DNA from 2 places in the Microbispora sp. NBRC 16548 genome. Region 1 is predicted to be linked to the other one. Evidence: predicted binding sites of a transcription regulator. Region 1 holds the regulator's gene; the other holds the start of a gene.
The links. The regulator HspR, encoded in region 1, represses chaperone genes until heat shock. The targets are predictions, from matches to a motif close to ANTTGAGTCNNNNNGACTCAANT.

Region 1 (9,882 bases):
GCTTGTCCTTGGCCCCCTTCTTGCGCTCACCCTCCGGCAGGGAGGCGTTGCGCGTGCCGGTCATGGGCCGGCCGGCCTGACCCGCCTGCGGGGCCGCCTGGCCGGCACTCTGCTTGGCACTCCGGTCGGCGGCCTGGGCGGGCGCCACGACCCCGGGCTGCTTGTGGGGGTGGTGCGCCTTGCGGTGGCGGCGGTCCTTCACCAGGAAGGTCTGCGTGCTCTGCTTCTGGCCCGACGCACCGCTCTGCGAACTGGTGCTGTGGAACTCGCCCTGGGGTGCGAAAGCACCCTGTGTGCCCTGGTTCCGCGCCTCCGGCTTCTGCGCGCCCGGCTTCTGCGCTCCCGAGTTCTGCGCTCCCGGCTTCTGTGCGCCCGGCTTCTGCGGCACGGAACCCTGGGCGGAGTCGCCCCGGGACGCCGAGCCCGCCTGCTCGTCCTGCGGCTTGGGATGCCGGTGGCTCTTCTTCTGATGCCCCTGCGCGACGGGGTGCTCCCGCTCCTGGGCGGCCGGCGCGGTCCGCAGCGCCTGGGGCGCGCAGGCGTTCGCGGCGCTGGGCTTGGCGGGTGCGGCGGCGAGGAGGGGCACGGTGCTCCTGGCCGGGAACAGGGTCTTGGCGTCCGCCGCGGGAACGGCGGGCGCGCGGCGCGGTTCGGAGACGGCCGTGGCGCCCGCCACGGCGTTGTGCACCGGGGCGGAGACCGCCTTCGCGGGCGCCGAGAGGGTCGTGGCGTCGGCGGGAAGCGTCTTCGCGCCCGCCGGTGCGGGCAGTGCCGTCGTGCCGCCGGGAACGGCGGGGGCGGCGGGGGCGGCCTTGGCCACGCCGGGTGCCGCACCGGTCGCCGCGCCGGTTGCCGCGCTGGGCATCGTGCCCGGCAGCGTACGTGGGCCTGGCACGGCCGGCAGCGCCGCGGGCCCCGGGACGGTCCGGGCGACCGTGGCAGGGCCGCTGGGAAGCGAGTTGCGCCCCTGACCGGCGGCCGCTCCGGCCATGTCGGCGATGCTCAGCACGCCCGCCGCCGGAAGGGTGGTCAGTCCTCCCGTGAGGTCGCGGCCGGTGACGTCATGGCCGGTGACGTCGCGGCCGGTGATGTCGTTGCTCTGGGCCCGGCAGGCGTCGGCGAGCGCGCCGTCCTTCGCCATCGCCGGGCCCCCGGTCAGCCAGCTCACTCCGGCAGTGACCGCCGCAAGCGCAACGCACCGCCCTCGAATACTTCGTGATGTCCTGGACATCCACGTCCCCCTGATCGCGTACGGTAGTCCGACGAACGCCGAACGTAGCAGCGAGGGGAAAGAGCGGGGCGCGCTTGCCCCAATGGTGGGGAAGACCTTACCGAGCGGGCTGGATCGTCAGCGTGTCACCTGCCTCGTCAAAGTCCACGATTACCTCGTCGCCGTCCCTGATGGCCCCCGACAGCAGCTCCTTGGCGAGCTTGTCGCCGATGGCCGACTGGATCAGGCGGCGCAGCGGGCGCGCGCCGTACAGCGGGTCGTAGCCGGTCAGCGCGAGCCAGTCGCGGGCGGCGGGCGTGACGGTCAGCCTCAGCCGCCGGTCCGACAGGCGCCGCGCGAGCCGGGCCACCTGCAGGTCCACGATCTGCGACAGCTCCTCGGTGCCCAGCGCGTCGAACACGATGATGTCGTCGAGCCGGTTGAGGAACTCGGGCTTGAACGACGCCCGCACCGCGTTCATCACGGCCTCGCGCTTGGCCCCGTTCTCCATCGTGGGGTCCACGAGGAACTGCGAGCCGATGTTCGAGGTGAGGATCAGGATCGTGTTGCGGAAGTCGACCGTGCGGCCCTGCCCGTCGGTGAGCCGGCCGTCGTCGAGCACCTGCAGCAGGATGTCGAAGACCTCGGGATGGGCCTTCTCGATCTCGTCGAGCAGCACCACGGTGTACGGCCTGCGCCGCACGGCCTCGGTGAGCTGGCCGCCCTCCTCGTAGCCGACGTAGCCGGGCGGCGCGCCGACCAGACGGGCCACGCTGTGCTTCTCGCTGTACTCGCTCATGTCGATGCGGGTCATGGCCCGCTCGTCGTCGAACAGGAACTCGGCGAGCGCCTTGGCCAGCTCGGTCTTGCCGACACCGGTCGGGCCGAGGAAGAGGAACGAGCCGGTCGGCCGGTCGGGGTCGGCGATGCCGGCCCGGGCACGCCGTACGGCGTCGGAGACGGCCTGGACGGCCTGGCGCTGGCCGATCAGGCGCTCGCCCAGCTCGTCCTCCATCCGCAGCAGCTTGGCGGTCTCGCCCTCCAGCAGCCGCCCGGCGGGGATGCCGGTCCACGAGGAGATGACCTCGGCGATGTCGTCCGGGCCGACCTCCTCCTTCACCATCGGCTCGGCCTCGGCCTCCGCGGTCTCGGCGGCCTTGGTGGCCTCGGCGAGCTCCTTCTCCAGGCGGGGGACGTCGCCGTACATGAGCCGCGACGCGGCCTCGAAGTCGCCGTCGCGCTGGGCCCGCTCGGCCGCGCCGCGCGCCTCGTCGAGCTGCTTCTTCAGCTCACCGACCTTGTTGAGGCCGGCCTTCTCCCGCTCCCACCGGCTGACCAGGGCGTTGAGGTCCTCCTGGCGGTTGGCCAGCTCCTCGCGGAGCTTCTCCAGGCGCTGCCGGCTGGCCTCGTCGGTCTCCTTGGCGAGCGCGAGCTCCTCCATCTTCAGGCGGTCCACGCTCCGCTGGAGCTGGTCGATCTCCACCGGCCGCGAGTCGATCTCCATGCGCAGCCGCGACATCGACTCGTCCACCAGGTCGATCGCCTTGTCAGGAAGGAAGCGCGCCGTGATGTAGCGGTCGGAGAGCGTCGCGGCGGCGACCAGGGCGCTGTCGGAGATCTGCACCTGGTGGTGGGCCTCGTATCGGCCCTTGAGCCCGCGCAGGATCGCGATCGTGTCCTCGACGGTGGGCTCGCCGACGTAGACCTGCTGGAACCGCCGCTCCAGGGCCGGGTCCTTCTCGATGCGCTCGCGGTACTCGTCGAGTGTGGTGGCGCCGATCATGCGCAGCTCGCCGCGGGCCAGCATGGGCTTGAGCATGTTGCCCGCGTCCATCGCGCCCTCGGCCGCGCCCGCGCCGACCATCGTGTGCAGCTCGTCGATGAACGTCACGATCTGGCCGTTGCTCTCCTTGATCTCGGTGAGCACGGCCTTGAGGCGTTCCTCGAACTCGCCGCGGTACTTCGCGCCCGCGACCATCGCGCCGAGGTCGAGCGCTACGAGACGCTTGTTGCGCAGGCTCTCGGGCACGTCGCCCGCGACGATCCGCTGGGCGAGGCCCTCCACCACGGCGGTCTTGCCGACGCCGGGCTCGCCGATCAGCACGGGGTTGTTCTTGGTGCGGCGCGACAGCACCTGGACGACCCGGCGGATCTCGCCGTCGCGACCGATCACCGGGTCGAGCTTGCCCGCCCTCGCCGCCTCGGTGAGGTCGACGCCGTACTTCTCCAGCGCCTGGTAGGTGTCCTCGGGCGTCTCGCTGGTTACCCGCGCGTGCCCGCGGACCTTCTCGAACGCCTCCAGCAGCGCGTCGGGGGTGGCGCCCACGGCCTTCAGCAGGTCGGCGACCTGTCCTCCGTCGGTCGCGAGCCCGACCAGCAGGTGCTCGGTCGAGACGTACTCGTCCTCGAGCTGCTTGGCCCGCTGCGCCGCGGTGTTGAGCACGGTCAGCAGCTGGCGCGAGCTGGACGGCGCGCTCACGGTGGAGCCCTGCGCCTTCGGCAGCCGGTCGAGCAGTTCCTCGGCCTGGGCGCGCAGCTGCCGGGGGTCCGCGCCGACGGCCTGCAGCAGCGACCCGGCGATGCCGCCGTTCTGCCCCAGCAGGGTCGTCAGCAGGTGCGCGGGCGCGACCTCGGGGTTGCCGTCGGCCGCGGCGCGCCGGACGGCCGCGGACAGGGCCTCCTGGCTCTTCTGGGTGAACTTGTAGTCCATATATGAATGCCTCGTTTCGCCGATCAGGCAGGTGGCAGTTCGTAGCGGACCAGTGCCCGCAACATCGTGAGCTCACCCCTGAGCCGGGTGACCTCCTCGCGCATGCGCATGTTCTCGGTTTCGAGTTCGAGGATGCGCTTGATGCCGGCGAGGTTGATGCCGTGCTCCTGGGAGAGCCGCTGGACCTCGCGCAGAAGCACGATGTCCCTGGTCGAGTACAGCCGCCCCCGCCCCGCCGTACGGCCGGGGCTGACGAGCCCGAGCCGGTCGTACTGGCGGAGCGTCTGCGGGTGCAGCCCGGACAGCTGGGCGGCTACGGAGATCACATAGACGGGGGTGTCGTCGGAGATGTCGAAAAAACTGGCATCCATCGGCTCACTCGCTTCTGGCCTGCTTGATCAGCTCTTCGCGAAGGTCCTGGCCCTCGGTGGCGTTCCTGAACTCCTCGAGGGCCGCGCGGGCCTTGTCGTCGAGGTTCTGGGGCACCGTGACCTGGACGGTGACCAGCAGGTCGCCCTTCGTGCCGTCCTTGCGGGAGGCCCCCCGGCCGCGCACCCGGAACGTCCGCCCGTTGGGCGTTCCCTCCGGGATGCGCAGGGTCACCGGCATCCCCCGGAGCGTCGGCACCTTGATCTCGGCGCCGAGCGCGGCCTCGGGGAAGGTGACGGGGACCGTGACGGTCAGGTTCTCCCCGCTGCGCCCGAACACGGGGTGCGGCTTGACGTGGACCAGCACGTAGAGGTCGCCGGCCGGGCCGCCGTTCTCACCGGGCGCGCCCTTGCCCTTGATCCTGATGCGCTGGCCGTCGCCGACCCCGGCCGGGATGCGGGCCTGGATCGTACGGGTGCTCTTGCCGCGCCCGCTGCCCTCGCAGACGGGGCAGGGGTCGTCGACCACCAGGCCCCGGCCGCGGCAGTCGCGGCACGGCTCGGAAAAGGCGAAGTTGCCGAGGTTGCGGCTGGCCGCCCCGGTTCCCTCGCAGGTCGGGCAGACCCGTGGGGTGGTGCCCGCCTTCGCCCCCGTGCCGCCGCAGGCGGTGCAGGCGGCCGAACTGGTGAGCCGGAGGGACACGGTGGTGCCGTCGACCGCCTCGCCGAAGGCGAGCGTCACCTCCGACTCGACGTCCTGGCCGCGCCGTGGCCGGGCAGTGGTCGTGCGCGTGCCCGCTCCGCCCCGGTTGAACAATCCCCCGAACAGATCCCCTATCCGCTCGCCCGACCCCGAGCCGCCGAACAGGTCGCCGAGATCGAAGTTGAAGCCGCCGCCGGCCCGGGGCCCGCCCGCGCCCGCGTAGCCGCCGAGCCCCGACCCGAAGAGCGTGCGCGCCTCGTCGTACTCCTTGCGCCGCTTGACGTCCGAGAGCACGTCGTACGCCTCGGAGACCTCCTTGAACTTCTCCTCGGTCTCCTTGTTCCCCGGGTTGGCGTCGGGGTGGTACTGGCGGGCGAGCTTGCGGTACGCCTTCTTGATCTCCTCGGCGCTCGCGGTCTTGGGCACACCAAGGACGGCGTAGTAGTCCTTTTCCAAGTAGTCCTTGGTGCTCATCTATTGCTTCCTTCGCACGAAAGGGGAGTGATTCAGTGTTCCCGCGGCTGTCGTCGCGGGTGCCCTCGCGGGTCTCTCCCGATCTTCGCCGATCGGGAGAGACCTCCGCGGTTTCAGTTCTCGTCCGGTCCGCCGGACTCGCCGGAGCCGGCCGCCGTCTCCTCGGCCGCCGCCTCCTCGCTCGGCTCGGCGACGGCCACGCGGGCGGCGCGCAGGATCCGCTCGTTGATCCGGTAACCCGGCTGGAGGATCTCGACGCACGTCGGCTCGGTCACCTCCGCCGAGTAGCTGTGCAGCAGGGCCTCGTGCACGGTCGGGTCGAAGAGGTCGCCCTTCGTGCCGTACGCGGTCAGGCCCAGCTTGCCGACGGCCGCCTCCAGCGACTCGCTCACCTTCGCGAAGCCGCCGGTGAGCTCGCCGTGGTCGCGGGCGCGGCCGATGTCGTCGAGCACGGGCAGCAGCTCGGTGAGCACGCTCGCGACGGCCTGCTCCCTGACGGCGATCCGGTCGCGCTCGACCCGCTTGCGGTAGTTGCTGAACTCCGCTTGGAGCCGCTGCAGATCGGCGGTGCGCTCGGCGAGCAGGTCCGTCGCGGACCCCTCGGCGGGCGCCGCCGCCGTCTGCGTGCCCTGGTCTCCGAGGGCGCCCTCGGGCGCGTCCTCGGCGGACTCGCGGACCTTGCCGGTCTCCGGGTCGATCTTGCGGTTGTCGCGGATCACCGGCTCCTCCTCGGAGCCGTTCTCACGCGGGCTCACTTGCGGCCGCCCTCCCGCTCGTCGTCGACGATCTCAGCCTCGACCACGTCCTCGTCGGCCTTCGCCTGGGCGCCTTCCGCGTCCGCGCCGGGTGCGGCGCCCTCGGCGCCGGCCTGCGACTGGGCGTAGATGGCCGAGCCCATCTTCTGGCTGACCGTGGCGAGCGTTTCGGCGGCGGTGCGGATGGCGGGGATGTCGGTGCCCTCCAGCGCCTTCTTCAGCTCGGCGAGCGAGTCGTTGACCTCGGTCTTCACGTCGGCCGGGACCTTCTCGTCGTTCTCGCGGAGGAACTTCTCCGTCTGGTAGGCCAGCGCGTCCGCGTTGTTGCGGACCTCGGCCTCCTCGCGGCGCCGCTTGTCGTCCTCGGCGTAGGACTCCGCCTCGCGCATCATGCGCTCGATGTCCTCCTTGCCCAGGGCCGAGCCGCCGGTGATGGTCATCGACTGCTCCTTGCCCGTGCCGAGGTCCTTCGCCGAGACGTTCACGATGCCGTTGGCGTCGATGTCGAAGGTGACCTCGATCTGCGGGATGCCGCGCGGGGCCGGGGCGATGCCGGTCAGCTCGAAGGTGGCCAGCTTCTTGTTGTACGCCGCGATCTCGCGCTCGCCCTGGTAGACCTGGATCTGCACCGACGGCTGGTTGTCCTCGGCCGTGGTGAAGACCTCAGAGCGCTTGGTCGGGATCGTCGTGTTGCGCTCGATGATCTTGGTGAAGATCCCGCCCTTGGTCTCGATGCCCAGGCTGAGCGGGGTGACGTCGAGCAGCAGGACGTCCTTGACCTCGCCCTTGAGGACACCGGCCTGGAGCGCGGCGCCGATGGCGACGACCTCGTCCGGGTTCACGCCCTTGTTGGGCTCCTTGCCGCCGGTCAGCTCCTTCACGAGGTCGGACACGGCCGGCATACGGGTGGAGCCGCCGACCATGACCACGTGGGCGATGTCGGAGATCTTGATCCCCGCGTCCTTGATGACCTGGTGGAAGGGGCCCTTGCAGCGCTCGAGCAGGTCGGCGGTGATCCGCTGGAACTCCGCCCGGGTCAGCTTCTCCTCCAGGTGCAGCGGGCCCTCGGAGGAGGCGGTGATGTAGGGCAGGTTGATCGTGGTCTCGGTCTGGGCCGACAGCTCGATCTTGGCCTTCTCGGCCGCCTCGCGCAGGCGCTGGAGGGCCATCTTGTCCTTGGACAGGTCCACGCCGTGCGCGTTCTTGAAGCGCGTCACCAGCTCGTCGACGACCCGCTGGTCCCAGTCGTCGCCGCCGAGGTGGTTGTCACCGCTGGTGGCCTTGACCTCGACGAACCCGTGCCCGTCCTCCTGGCCGACGTCGAGCAGGGACACGTCGAAGGTGCCGCCGCCGAGGTCGAAGACCAGGATGGTCTGGTCCTTCTCCTTGTCGAGGCCGTAGGCCAGGGCCGCGGAGGTGGGCTCGTTGATGATGCGCAGCACGTTGAGGCCCGCGATCTGGCCGGCCTCCTTGGTGGCCTGCCGCTGGGCGTCGTTGAAGTACGCCGGGACGGTGATCACCGCATCGGTGATCTTCTCGCCCAGGTATGCCTCCGCGTCCTGCTTGAGCTTCTGCAGGACGAACGCGCTGATCTGCTGGGGCGTGAACTTCTTGCCGTCGATCTCGATCGACCAGTTCGTGCCCATGTGGCGCTTGACCGAGCGGATGGTCCTGTCGACGTTGGTCACCGCCTGCCGCTTGGCGACCTCGCCGACGAGAACCTCGCCGTTCTTCGCGAACGCGACCACGGACGGCGTGGTCCGCGAGCCCTGGGCGTTCGCGATGACCGTGGGCTCGCCGCCCTCGAGGATCGAGACGACGGAGTTGGTCGTCCCCAGGTCGATACCTACCGCACGTGCCATGAGTACGTCCTTGTAGTCAAAGTTGAGTCGGTCAGACTCAAATACTAGCCCCGCCGAGGGGTCTGTCAAACAGCTTGAGTCTATGGGGCTCAACCCTGGAGCGCGCGGATTTCATTCCGTCATCGCGAACTTGTGTGAACTGTCCTGTCTGCCTCGTCCGGGGCCGGGGCCTCCGGACGAGGGCATCGTCTACTTCGCGCCGTCCACGACCTTCCGCCCGTCGAGGGGGGCCTTGAGCTGCACCTTCGTGGTCTTCATGATCGCGATCGCGATGCAGACGGCGTCGGGCGAGCGCCGGTCCTGCCCCTCGTACAGGGTGACGGTGACCTCGCGCGCGGTCTCGGTCACGTCGACGCGGTCGAGCACGTTGCAGGGCTCCACTCCGGACCACCACACGACGTCGAGGGACCTGCCGTCCTCCGTGGGGGTGGCGCTCTCCCACGGCACCTTTCGCGGGTTCAGGGTGGGGCCGGCCGGGGTCACGGGAGATGGCGCGCCGGACGGTGCCGTGCCGGCCGGCGAGGCCGGTGCGGGTGAGCTGTGATCGGCCCCGGCGCCGGAGGGGGAGCCCTCGGGCTGCTCGGGTGATGCCGAGGTGGAGGAGGTCCCTCCGCAGGCGACCGCCAGGAAGAGGAGGGCCACGAGCCAGAGCTTTCTCATGCCCCTTACACGGCTGTAAAGAGCCCCCGGTTCGACCGGCCGGCTGCGCGTTGACGCACCCCCGTCAGGGGGCTAATTTCAACGCATGATGAATTTATCGGATCCCGCGATCGCCGTACGGGATCTGCGGGTGGCCAGGGGCGGGGCGGAGGTCCTGCACGGCCTCACCTTCGAGGTGCCGCGAGGGCAGGTCACCGGCCTGCTCGGGCCGAGCGGCTGCGGCAAGACGACGCTCATGCGGGCGATCGTGGGCGTCCAGATCGTGTCCGGCGGCGAGGTGAGGGTGCTCGGCGAGCCGGCCGGGAGTGCGGGCCTGCGCCGCAGGATCGGCTACTCGACACAGAGCCCGGCGGTCTACCGGGACCTGACCGTGCTGGAGAACCTGCGCTACTTCGCCGCCGTGCTCGGCGCGCCGAAGGACGACCCCGAGCGGGTGCTGGCGGAGGTGGGGCTCGCCGGCGCCGCCCACCAGCTCGGGTCCACGCTCTCCGGCGGCCAGTTGGGCCGCGCCGGGCTCGCCGTGGCCCTGCTCGGCCGTCCGGAACTGCTCGTGCTGGACGAGCCGACGGTCGGGCTCGACCCCGTGCTGCGGCAGGAGCTGTGGACGCTCTTCCACCGCCTGGCCGAGGGCGGCACCACGATCCTGGTCTCCAGCCACGTCATGGACGAGGCCGCGCGGTGCGAGCGGCTGATCGTGCTGCGCCAGGGGGAGATCCTCACCGACGACACCCCCCGCGCCCTGCGCGCGCACACGGGCACGACCGACCTGGAGGAGGCGTTCCTGCGCCTGATCGAGGAGAGGGCGGCGGCATGAGTTTCGCGATCACCCTCGCCACCGCGAGGCGGATCATGACCCAGCTCCGCCACGACCGGCGGACGGTCGCGCTGATGGTCCTGGTGCCGACGCTGGTGATGATCCTGCTCTATTACGTGATGGACGACGAGCGGTCGTTCGGCCGCTGGGCGCCGATCCTGCTGTGCGTCTTCCCCTTCCTGGTGATGTTCCTCATCACCTCGATCGCGACCCTGCGCGAGCGCACGTCGGGCACGCTGGAGCGGCTCATGGCGATGCCGCTCGGCCGGCTCGACCTCCTCCTCGGGTATGGCCTCGCGTTCGGTCTGGCGGCGTGTGCCCAGGTG
Region 2 (9,882 bases), on a different contig from region 1:
CTCGGCGATCCGCCCGTCACTCATGATCGCCGCCGAGTCGCAGACGGCCTTGATGACGTCCATCTCGTGGGTGATGAGCAGGATGGTCAGCCCCAGCTCCCGGTTGAGCCGCCGGAGCAGGGCCAGGATCGACTGGGTCGTGGCGGGGTCGAGCGCGGAGGTGGCCTCGTCCGACAGCAGCACCGACGGCTCGGCGGCGAGCGCCCGCGCGATGCCGACCCGCTGCTTCTGGCCGCCGGACAACTGCGCGGGATAGGCCCCGGCGCGGTCGGCCAGGCCCACGAGGTCGAGCATCTCCGCGACGCGCCGGGCCCGGGCGGCCCGGCCGACGCCCATGACCTCCAGCGGGAAGGCCACGTTGCCCGCCACCGTGCGCGACGACAGCAGCGCGAAGTGCTGGTGGATCATGCCGATGCGCTGGCGGGCGCGGCGCAGGTCGGCCGCGCCGAGGGCGGTCAGCTCGCGCCCGTCGACGGTCACCACGCCCTCGTCGGGACGTTCGAGCAGGTTGACGCAGCGCAGCAGGGTGCTCTTGCCGGCGCCGCTGCGCCCGAGCACGCCGAAGACCTCGCCCTTGCCGACGTGGAGGTCGACGCCGTCGAGCGCGACGACGTCGCCGTAGGCCTTGCGCAGGCCGGAAACCGTGATCACTTGCTGTCCTTCGAAGACGTTTGGGCCGACTCCGTTTCGCCTCGCGAACGTGCGGCTAGCACGTGCCGGGCGGGAAGGGCAGATGCGTGATCCGGCGCAGGATCAGATCGGGCGGCGGGGAGAGCGTCATCGGTGAGTGCCTTCGTGGAGAGGGTGCGGATGGACGATGTTCAGGCCGCGGGACACCCTCGCTCGGGCGGGTTCACCAGGTTCGATACGCTCACGACCGGCTGAAACAGAAGCGGGCTAATCCTTATTCCGTACCGGAAATGTGTCCTTTGTCACTGGGGGAAAGGCTCGCGTCACAGGCAAAGGCCCGCGCCTCCGAGACGACGGAGACGCGGGCCGGGTGGGGTGGGTCAGGCGACCGCCTGCCGGGCGAACGAGGCCGGAGTGAGGGCCAGGTCGAGGGCCTCGCGCACGTCGCTCACCGCGTGGACGGTGAGGTCGGCCAGCACCTCGGCCGGGACGTCGTCCAGGTCGGGCTCGTTGCGCGCCGGGATGAGCACGGTGGTGATCCCCGCCCGGTGGGCGGCCAGCAGCTTCTGCTTGACCCCGCCGATCGGCAGCACCCGCCCGGTGAGGGACACCTCGCCGGTCATCGCCACGTCGGCGCGGACCGGCCGGCCCGACAGCAGTGAGGCCAGCGCGGTTGTCATCGTGACACCGGCCGACGGGCCGTCCTTCGGCACCGCGCCCGCGGGCACGTGGATGTGCACCGACCTGTCCTTGAGCGACCCGACCGGCAGCTCCAGCTCTGCGCCCCGGGACCGCAGGAAGGACAGCGCGATCTGCGCCGACTCCTTCATCACGTCGCCCAGCTGACCGGTCAGGGTCACACCGGTCGCCCCGGTCTCCGGGTCGGCCAGCGACGCCTCGACGTAGAGGACGTCGCCGCCCGCGCCGGTCACCGCGAGGCCGGTCGCCACGCCCGGCACCGCCGTACGCTGCCGGGCCTCCGGCAGGGACGACTCGGGCACGTGGCGCGGCCGGCCCAGGTAGGAGACCAGGTCGTCGGCGGTGACCGTCACCGGGAGAGCGGCCTCGCCGAGGGCGACCTTCGCCGTCACCTTGCGCAGGACCCGGGCGATCGAGCGCTCGAGAGAGCGGACGCCGGCCTCGCGGGTGTACTCGCCGGCCAGCCGGCGCAGCGCCGCCTCCTCCACCGCCACGTCGTCGGCGGTGAGGCCCGCCTTCTCCAGGTTGCGCGGGAGCAGGTGGTCGCGGGCGATGGCGACCTTCTCGTCCTCGGTGTAGCCGTCGAGCGTGACGATCTCCATGCGGTCGAGCAGCGGCCCGGGCACCTGCTCCAGCACGTTGGCCGTGGCGAGGAACAGCACGTCGCTCAGGTCGAGCTCGACCTCCAGGTAGTGGTCGCGGAACGTGTGGTTCTGCGCCGGATCGAGCACCTCGAGCAGCGCGGCCGTCGGGTCGCCCCGGTAGTCGGCGCCGACCTTGTCGATCTCGTCCAGCAGCACGACCGGGTTCATCGAGCCCGCCTCGCGGATGGCGCGGACGATGCGGCCGGGCAGCGCCCCCACGTACGTGCGCCGGTGACCGCGGATCTCCGCCTCGTCGCGGACGCCGCCGAGGGCGACGCGGACGAACGTGCGGCCCATGGCGCGGGCGACCGACTCGCCGAGCGAGGTCTTGCCGACTCCGGGAGGGCCGGCCAGCGCGAGGACGGCGCCGCTGCGACGGCCGCCGACCACGCCGAGGCCCTGGTCGGCCCTGCGCTTGCGCACCGCGAGGTATTCCACGATGCGGTCCTTCACGTCGTCCAGACCCGTGTGGTCGGCGTCGAGCACCGCGCGGGCCCCGGCGATGTCGTACTCGTCGGTCGTGTGGACGTTCCACGGAATGTCGAGCACGGTGTCGAGCCAGGTGCGGATCCAGCCGCTCTCGGGCGACTGGTCGGAGGCCCGCTCCAGCTTGTCGACCTCCTTGAGCGCGGCCTCCCTGACCTTCTCCGGCAGGTCGGCGGCCTCGATGCGGGCGCGGTAGTCCTCCTCCTCGTCGGAGGGGTCCCCGTTGAGCTCGGCGAGCTCCTTGCGCACGGCCGCGAGCTGCTGGCGGAGCAGGAACTCGCGCTGCTGCTTCTCCATGCCCTCCTGGACGTCCTTGCGGATCGTCTCCGCGACGTCCAGCTCGGCAAGGTGGTCGCGGGCCCAGCCGACCAGCTTGTCCAGCCGCTCGGCCGGGTCGGGGGTTTCCAGCAGCAGCAGCTTCTGCGGCGTCTGCAGCCAGGGGGCGTACCCCGCGCTGTCGGCGAGGACAGCGGGGTCCGTGATCTGGTTGACCGCGTCGACCACCTGCCACGCGCCCCGCTTCTGCAGGATCGTGGTGGTGAGGGCCTTGTACTCCTTGGCGAGCTCCTCGGCCCTCGGCCCTGTCGTGACCGGCTCCAGCACGGTCGCCTCGACCCACAGCGCCGCGCCGGGACCGGTGGTGCCGGTGCCGACCCGCATGCGGTCGACGCCGCGGACCACGGCCGCGGGCTCCCCGCCCGGCAGGCGGCCGACCTGTTCCACGACGGCGCTCACCCCCACCGGGCCGTAGCGGCCGTCTACGCGGGGCACCAGCAGCACCGTGCTCTCGCCACTGGCGCGGGCGGCGTCGATGGCGGCGCGGACCTCGGAGGCCGACAGATCGAGGGGCACGACCATGCCGGGCAGGACGACCTCGTCGTCGAGCGGGAGGACGGGAAGGATCTGGGACATCAGCACTCCACTAGGTTGAGTTATGTCGGCTCAACTAACAGGAGTCCGATCCTGTTCCCTGTTCTGCGTCAGTTCGCTGTGAGCGATCGTAATCGTGTAATCCGCCTTGCCGCGACGACGCACTCACTCCCCCGGGTAACGCATGATGTGGTCCATGACATCCGGAAATATCCGGCTTCGCTCGGCGCCAGGCCGGTGGGTGCTGCTCACCACGGTCCTCGGGTCGGGCATGGCGACGCTCGACGGCACCGTGGTCAACGTGGCCCTTCCCGCCCTCGGGCGCGACCTCCACACCGGGATGTCCGGCCTCCAGTGGACCGTGAACGCGTACACACTCACCATGGCCGCGCTGATCCTGCTCGGCGGGTCGCTGGGCGACCGGCTCGGCAGGCGGAAGGTCTTCGTCGCCGGGGTGGTCTGGTTCGCCCTGGCCTCCGCCCTCTGCGGGGCCGCGCCGAACACGCCCGTGCTCGTGCTCGCCCGTGCGCTCCAGGGCATCGGCGGGGCCCTGCTGATCCCCGGGTCCCTGGCGATCATCCAGGCGAGCTACGTGCCGGACGACCGGCCGCGCGCCGTCGGCGCCTGGTCGGGACTGGGCGGCGTGGCCGCCGCCCTCGGGCCGCTGCTCGGCGGCTGGCTCGTCGAGGCGGCCGGCTGGCGGTGGGTCTTCCTGCTCAACCTTCCGCTCGCGGCCGTCGTGGTCGGCGTCGCCGCCCGGCACGTGCCCGAGACCCGGGACGCCGGGCCGCACGGCCGCTTCGACGTGCTCGGGACCGTCCTCGCCGCACCCGCGCTGGCCGGACTTACGTACGGCCTGATCCTCGCGGGCGACGGGCTGGTGCCGCTGGCCGCCGGGCTCGTCCTGGCCGCGTGCTTCGTGGTGGTGGAGATCAGGCGCTCCCCCCGGTCCCTCGTCCCCGTGGGTGTGTTCGCCTCGCGGGAGTTCACCGCGGTCAACGTCGTCACGCTGGTCATGTACGCGGCGATGGGCCTGGTGTTCTTCCTGCTGGTCGTCCAGCTCCAGGTGTCGGCCGGGTTCTCTCCCGTCGCCGCCGGGTCGGCGATGCTCCCGGTCACGATCCTCATGCTGCTGCTGTCGCCCCGGGCCGGCGAACTGGCGAGGCGGGTGGGCCCGCGCCTCCCCATGACGGGAGGGATTTTCCTGTGCGCGGCCGGACTGCTGCTAATGAGCCGCATCTCCCCGAACTCGTCCTATCTCGCCGACGTGCTGCCCTCGGCGGTCGTGTTCGGGCTCGGCCTGTCCGCCGCCGTCGCCCCGCTCACCGCGACCGTGCTCTCCACGGCGGAGGAACGGTACGCGGGCGTCGCGAGCGGGATCAACAACGCCCTGGCCAGGACGGGCGGCCTCCTGGCCGTCGCCGCCGTCCCGCCGTTGGTGGGGCTGGCGGGGGACGCCTACGACTCCCCGGCGGCGTTCACCCGGGGGTTCCACACCTCGATGCTGGTCGGCGCGGCCATGATGGCCGTCGCGGCGGTCGTCACGTTCGTCACGATCAGGACGAACGTCCTCGCGGCCGCGTCCGAACCGCCCGCCCCCGGCTGCCCGGTCGACGCACCACCCCTCGACCCCCGCTCTCCGTCAAGTCGAGGCACCTGAGGAGTTCGGGCACTAGACCAGCAGCGTCTTGAGGTCCTCACGCAGGGCGGCCGCATCGCGGAAGTGGACGGCGGCGAGCCCCGCCTGCTCGGCCGCCGCGACGTTCTCCAGCCGGTCGTCCACGAAGACGAGGTCGCCGGGGGCCACTCCGAGCCAGGCCACGGTCTCGTGGAAGATCTCCGGCTCCGGCTTCACCAGGCCCATCCGGCCGCTGTAGAACCGCGGGCCGATCGGCCGCATGAACGGCAGCGCGTCGATGCCCTCGGCGACGCAGACCGGCATGTTGGACAGCAGCGCCATGGGCACCCCGACGGCGGCCAGCTCGTCGATGATCGCCACGGTCTCCTCGTTGGGCCGCGACCAGCTCGCCGCGTCGAGGGCGACGACCACGTCAAGCTCGGCTCCGTCCATCGGCCTGCCGTACACGTGGGACCAGTAGGCGGCCGGGTCGAGCGTGCCCCGGTCGAAGTCGAGCCGCACCTCCCAGTAGCGGTCCTCGAACCCCGGATCACCTCCCGCCATGCGCGCGACGTCCTCGGGGGCCTGGGGAAGCGACACGACGTTGCCGTAGTCGAAAAGCACAGTCTTCATGGTCGTACGATCATAACCGGTGTTCGTAACTCAGGCCACGTAGGGCTTGAGGTACGCGTTGGCGCTCCCGCAGCGCAGGTAGTTGCGCACGGTGTGGAAGTCGAGCCAGTCGATGTCGCAGGAGACGTCCCGCTCGACGCCGTCGAAGCACGACGCGAGCACGGCCGGGATCGCGGCGATGTCGTCCTTGTCGGCGATGTTGATCCAGCGGCGCACCCCCGGCGGGCGCGCCCCTCGCCCCCGGACCGGGACCGGCGCGAGCCGCTCGAAGACCACGTCGCGCATGCCGAGCGGGCTGCCCAGCGTCACCAGCAACTCGACCGACAGATCGGGGTGCGCCCACAGCGCCTCGTACGTCACGACGCTGCCGAGGGAGTGGGCGACGACCACCCGGGGGCGGCGCCTGCGGACGACGTCGGCCACCGCGTCGCGGGCCCGCACCCGCGGGTCGCCGCCGCCGAGATAGGCGGCCACCTCCGGGCAGAAGTCCTGGGCGAACCGCACCGCCTGCGGGCCCATCCTCGCCAGCAGCCACCCGGCCAGCCGGTGCGCGAGACCGGTGAGCGACTCCCCCGCCGCGTCGCGGAACGGACCGCCGAGCTGGGCCGCCCAGTCGGCGAGGACCAGCTTGGCCGGCGCCTCCATCTGCCGCGGCGGCTTCGGCGGCCCGCTGTGCAGGTGGTGGGCGTAGTAGGCGATCTCGGCGAAGTACTCGCCGGCGCCGTCCGCCCGGCCGGTGAGACCCTGGTGCAGGTAGGCGTTCCACTTGGCCCGCATGACCTCGGCGGCGCCGCCCGCCGACCCGCCGGCCTCCTCGTAGTAGTGGTACTTGCCGATGCCGTGGACGCCCACGATCGAGGTCATGCTCCCCGCCCGTCCCTGTCGCCTGGAGTACGGGGGCCACTGTGCACGACGCGATGGACCGCGACAACCCGCAGCCGCGTTTACGGTGATAAATGGAGAGCGGCGGTGATATTCACCCCGATAAGTTGGTCGTCCCGTCTGTACGCCAGAGGAGAGAAAGGGAGAGAACCGATGTCAGGCCCGTTGCACGTGCGCGGCTCGATCGTCGTGCCCGAGGCGGAGCTCGCCTGGCGCTTCTCCCGCTCGTCCGGCCCAGGCGGCCAGGGCGTCAACACCACCGACAGCCGGGTCGAGCTGAGCTTCGACCTCGCGCGCACCACCGCCCTCGGCCCGGCGCTCAGGGCCCGCGCGCTCGAACGGCTCGCCGCCCGCGTCGTGGACGGCGTGATCACGGTGGCGGCCTCGGAGCAGCGCTCGCAGCTGCGCAACCGGGAGGCGGCGCGGGAACGGCTCGCCGCCCTCCTCCGCGACGCGATCGCGCCGCCGCCCAAGCGGCGCCGTCCCACCAAGCCGTCGAAGGGCGCCGTCGAGCGCCGCCTGGCGGCCAAGAAACAACGCTCCGACCTCAAGCGCCTGCGTCGCACGGAGGACTGAGCCGCGACGCGCTCTCGCGCAGGTGCCGGATGCCCATGTCCAGCGCCGCCTCCAGGTGGGTGACCCGGCCGGTGGACAGATGGAGCAGCACGCCGCCCTGGATGCCCGCGAGCAGCGCGGCCGCCGCCTGCACGGGATCGATGCCCGGGTCGATCTCGCCCGCGGCCTGCATGTGCCGCACGCCGGCCGCGATCTCCGCCTCCCATCGGAGCATCAGTTCGGTCACCACGGCCTGGGCGCCCGGCGTGCTGTGGCCCACCTGCGACATCACCACGTTGAGCGGGCACTGCCGCCCCTGCTCGCGGTAGCGCTCCACCACGCGGTCGCGCCAGGCCCGCCAGGCCGCCCACGAAGTGAGCTCGCCGAGGTAGGGCTGCTGGTCGGCGAGCACCCGGTCGGCTTCGAAACGGGCCACGGCCAGCAGCAGCTCCTCCTTGCCGCCGGGAAAGTAGTGGAACAGCTGGCTCTTGCTGGTGCGCGTACGGGCGCGCACGTCGTCGAGGGTGGTGTCCATCACCCCGCGCTCGCGGATCGTCTCGGCCGCGCCCTCGACGATCCGCTGCCGCGTGGCGGCCCCCTTCGTGGTCAGCGTCCGCACCGCGTCCTCCTTCGGACCGACTCTCTGGACTTACTGGTCCATTCTGCCGAGATGGGCGGCGATGGCGTCCTCCCAGGAGCGCAGGAACGCCGGGTAGCCGGCGGCGAAGGCGGCCAGATCGGCCTCGGCCGCGGCGGTGAGCGGGGTGAGGTCGTAGGTGACCGTCACGTCGCTGTGCCCGCGCTCCCCCCGGGCGAGCGTGACGCCGACAGTGCCGGCGTGGACCCCCTCGCGCACGCGGGCGTAGGAGACCGACCGGCCGGGCTCGCGGTGCAGGACGATCCACGTGGTGGCCGCGCCGTCGGCATGGGTCTGGAAGACCGTGCCGGGCGCCGTGTCGTCCGTGACCCGTTCCGGGAACCGCGGCTCCCATCCCTCCACCCAGTCCCGTTCGCCGTACGGGGTGAACAGCCGGAACGCCTCGGCGGGCGCGAGCGCGACCCGGAGACTGCCGGTGAGGCGGCGGCGTCGCGGCCCGGCGCTCACCTCTCCTCCAGCCGGTGGGCGTCGGCGGCCGTGAGCGTCAGGCCGTAGACCTCCTTGAGCTGCCCGATCTTCGCGAGGGTCTCCGGCCCGAACGGCGCCTTGCCCTCGAAGGCGTGCAGGACGATTCCCTCCACGAGGTCGCCGAGGGACATGTCCAGGTATTCGGCCAGGCCCTTGAGGACCTTCAATGTGTTGCGCTCGACACGAAGGCCGGTCTGCGCCCGCTGCACTGTTACCATGGTAACAACGTACCACCCCTATGCGGACAGGCCGGCCGCGTCGAAGACGAAGGCGCCGCCGACGACCGTGGCGAGCACGGCGACGTCCTTGATCCGCTCGGGGGCGACCGCGAACAGGTCGTCGCCCAGGACGACGAAGTCGGCCAACTTGCCGCGCGACAGCGTGCCCTTGTGCCGCTCCTCCCCCGCGGCGTACGCCGAGCCGACCGTGTACGCGCGCAGCGCCTGCTCCACGGTGAGGGACTCGGCGGGGGTGAACGGCACGCCGCTCGCCGTACGGCGGTTGACCAGGTCGTGGATGCCGAGCAGCGGGGCGCCGTCGGCCACCGGGCAGTCGGAGCTGCCCGGAACCACGATGCCGGCCTCCAGGAACGACCTCTGCCGGTAGCAGCCGAGGGAGCGCTCGGAGCCGAGGGCGGCGAGCATGCCGTCGCCGAGCTCGGAGACGAACCGGCCCTGCGGCACCGGGATGACGCCGAGCCTGGCGATCCTCGCCACCTGGGCGTCGCTGGTCACCGCGCAGTGCTCGATGCGGTGGCGGGCGTCGGGCCGGGGATCGCGCGCCTGCGCCTCCTCGTAGGCGTCGAGGACCACGTCGACCGCGTGGTCGCCGATGGCGTGGGTGGCGATCTGCCAGCCCGCGGCGTGCGCCCGCAGGATGAAGGCGCGCAGCGCCTCGGCGTCCTGCTGCAGCAGTCCCCGGTTGCCCGGCTCCCCCTCGTAGTCGCAGCACATGGCGGCGGTGCGGCCGATGAGCGAGCCGTCGGAGAACAGCTTGACCGGCCCGATCCGCAGCCGCTCGTCGCCGATGCCGGTGCGGAACCCGAGGTCGAGCCCGAACCAGCCGTCGCCGATGTCATGGAGGTTGGGCGAGCCGGGCATCAGCGTGGCCCGCTGCGGCAGCACGCCCCGCCGCACCGCCTCCTGGAAGGCGGCGAGGTCCCAGGCGCCGTTGCCGGCCAGACCGCGTCCGATGCCCGGCTCGGTGAAGCTGGTCAGGCCCTCACCGGCCGCCACCCGGCCGGCCAGCGCGATGCCCTCGACGAAGTCCTCGAACGGCACCGGGCGCAGCACGGCGTCCGCCAGGCCCTGGGCCTGTTCGGCGAGCAGCCCGTCGGGCCGGCCGTCGGCGTCCCGCCCGACCGTGCCGCCGGCGACGTCCGGCACGTCCTCGACGCGGTCGAAGCCCATGCGGGCGAACGCCGCCGTGTTCGCGACGCCCATGTGGCCCGAGACGTGCTGGAGCCAGACGGGCCGGCCCCCGGCCGCCCGGTCGAGCGCCTCGCGGCTCGGGTGCAGCCCGCCCAGCTTGTTCTGGTCGTAGCCCGCTCCCTTGACCCACGCGTCCCGCGGCAGGCCCGCGGCACGCTCGGCGACCTTCGCGTACAGCTCCTCGAGCGTCCGCACCCGGCCGTCGCGCAGGTCCAGCTCGCGCAGCCGCTGGCCCCGCATGCTCAGGTGATGGTGGGCGTCGTTGAACCCCGGCACCACCGGCGCCCCGCCCAGGTCGACGACGGCCTC

Region 2: the regulator HspR is predicted to act here: its motif matches at 3,385-3,407, upstream of lon (endopeptidase La).

Annotation. Positions count from the first base shown of each region.
Region 1 covers NZ_BSSF01000004.1:541,132-551,013, forward strand. Annotated here, with positions in the region: gene QSK36_RS13620 (hypothetical protein) at 1-1,168, opposite strand, end outside; gene clpB (ATP-dependent chaperone ClpB) at 1,329-3,920, opposite strand; gene QSK36_RS13630 (heat shock protein transcriptional repressor HspR) at 3,944-4,291, opposite strand; gene dnaJ (molecular chaperone DnaJ) at 4,296-5,465, opposite strand; gene grpE (nucleotide exchange factor GrpE) at 5,579-6,220, opposite strand; gene dnaK (molecular chaperone DnaK) at 6,217-8,082, opposite strand; gene QSK36_RS13650 (hypothetical protein) at 8,272-8,742, opposite strand; gene QSK36_RS13655 (ABC transporter ATP-binding protein) at 8,828-9,556, shown strand; gene QSK36_RS13660 (ABC transporter permease) at 9,553-9,882, shown strand, end outside.
Region 2 covers NZ_BSSF01000003.1:308,526-318,407, forward strand. Annotated here, with positions in the region: gene QSK36_RS09340 (methionine ABC transporter ATP-binding protein) at 1-651, opposite strand, end outside; gene lon (endopeptidase La) at 1,011-3,371, opposite strand; gene QSK36_RS09350 (MFS transporter) at 3,526-4,989, shown strand; gene QSK36_RS09355 (HAD-IA family hydrolase) at 5,002-5,580, opposite strand; gene QSK36_RS09360 (hypothetical protein) at 5,611-6,444, opposite strand; gene arfB (alternative ribosome rescue aminoacyl-tRNA hydrolase ArfB) at 6,616-7,038, shown strand; gene QSK36_RS09370 (TetR/AcrR family transcriptional regulator) at 7,010-7,636, opposite strand; gene QSK36_RS09375 (hypothetical protein) at 7,667-8,122, opposite strand; gene QSK36_RS09380 (hypothetical protein) at 8,119-8,361, opposite strand; gene QSK36_RS09385 (amidohydrolase) at 8,380-9,882, opposite strand, start outside.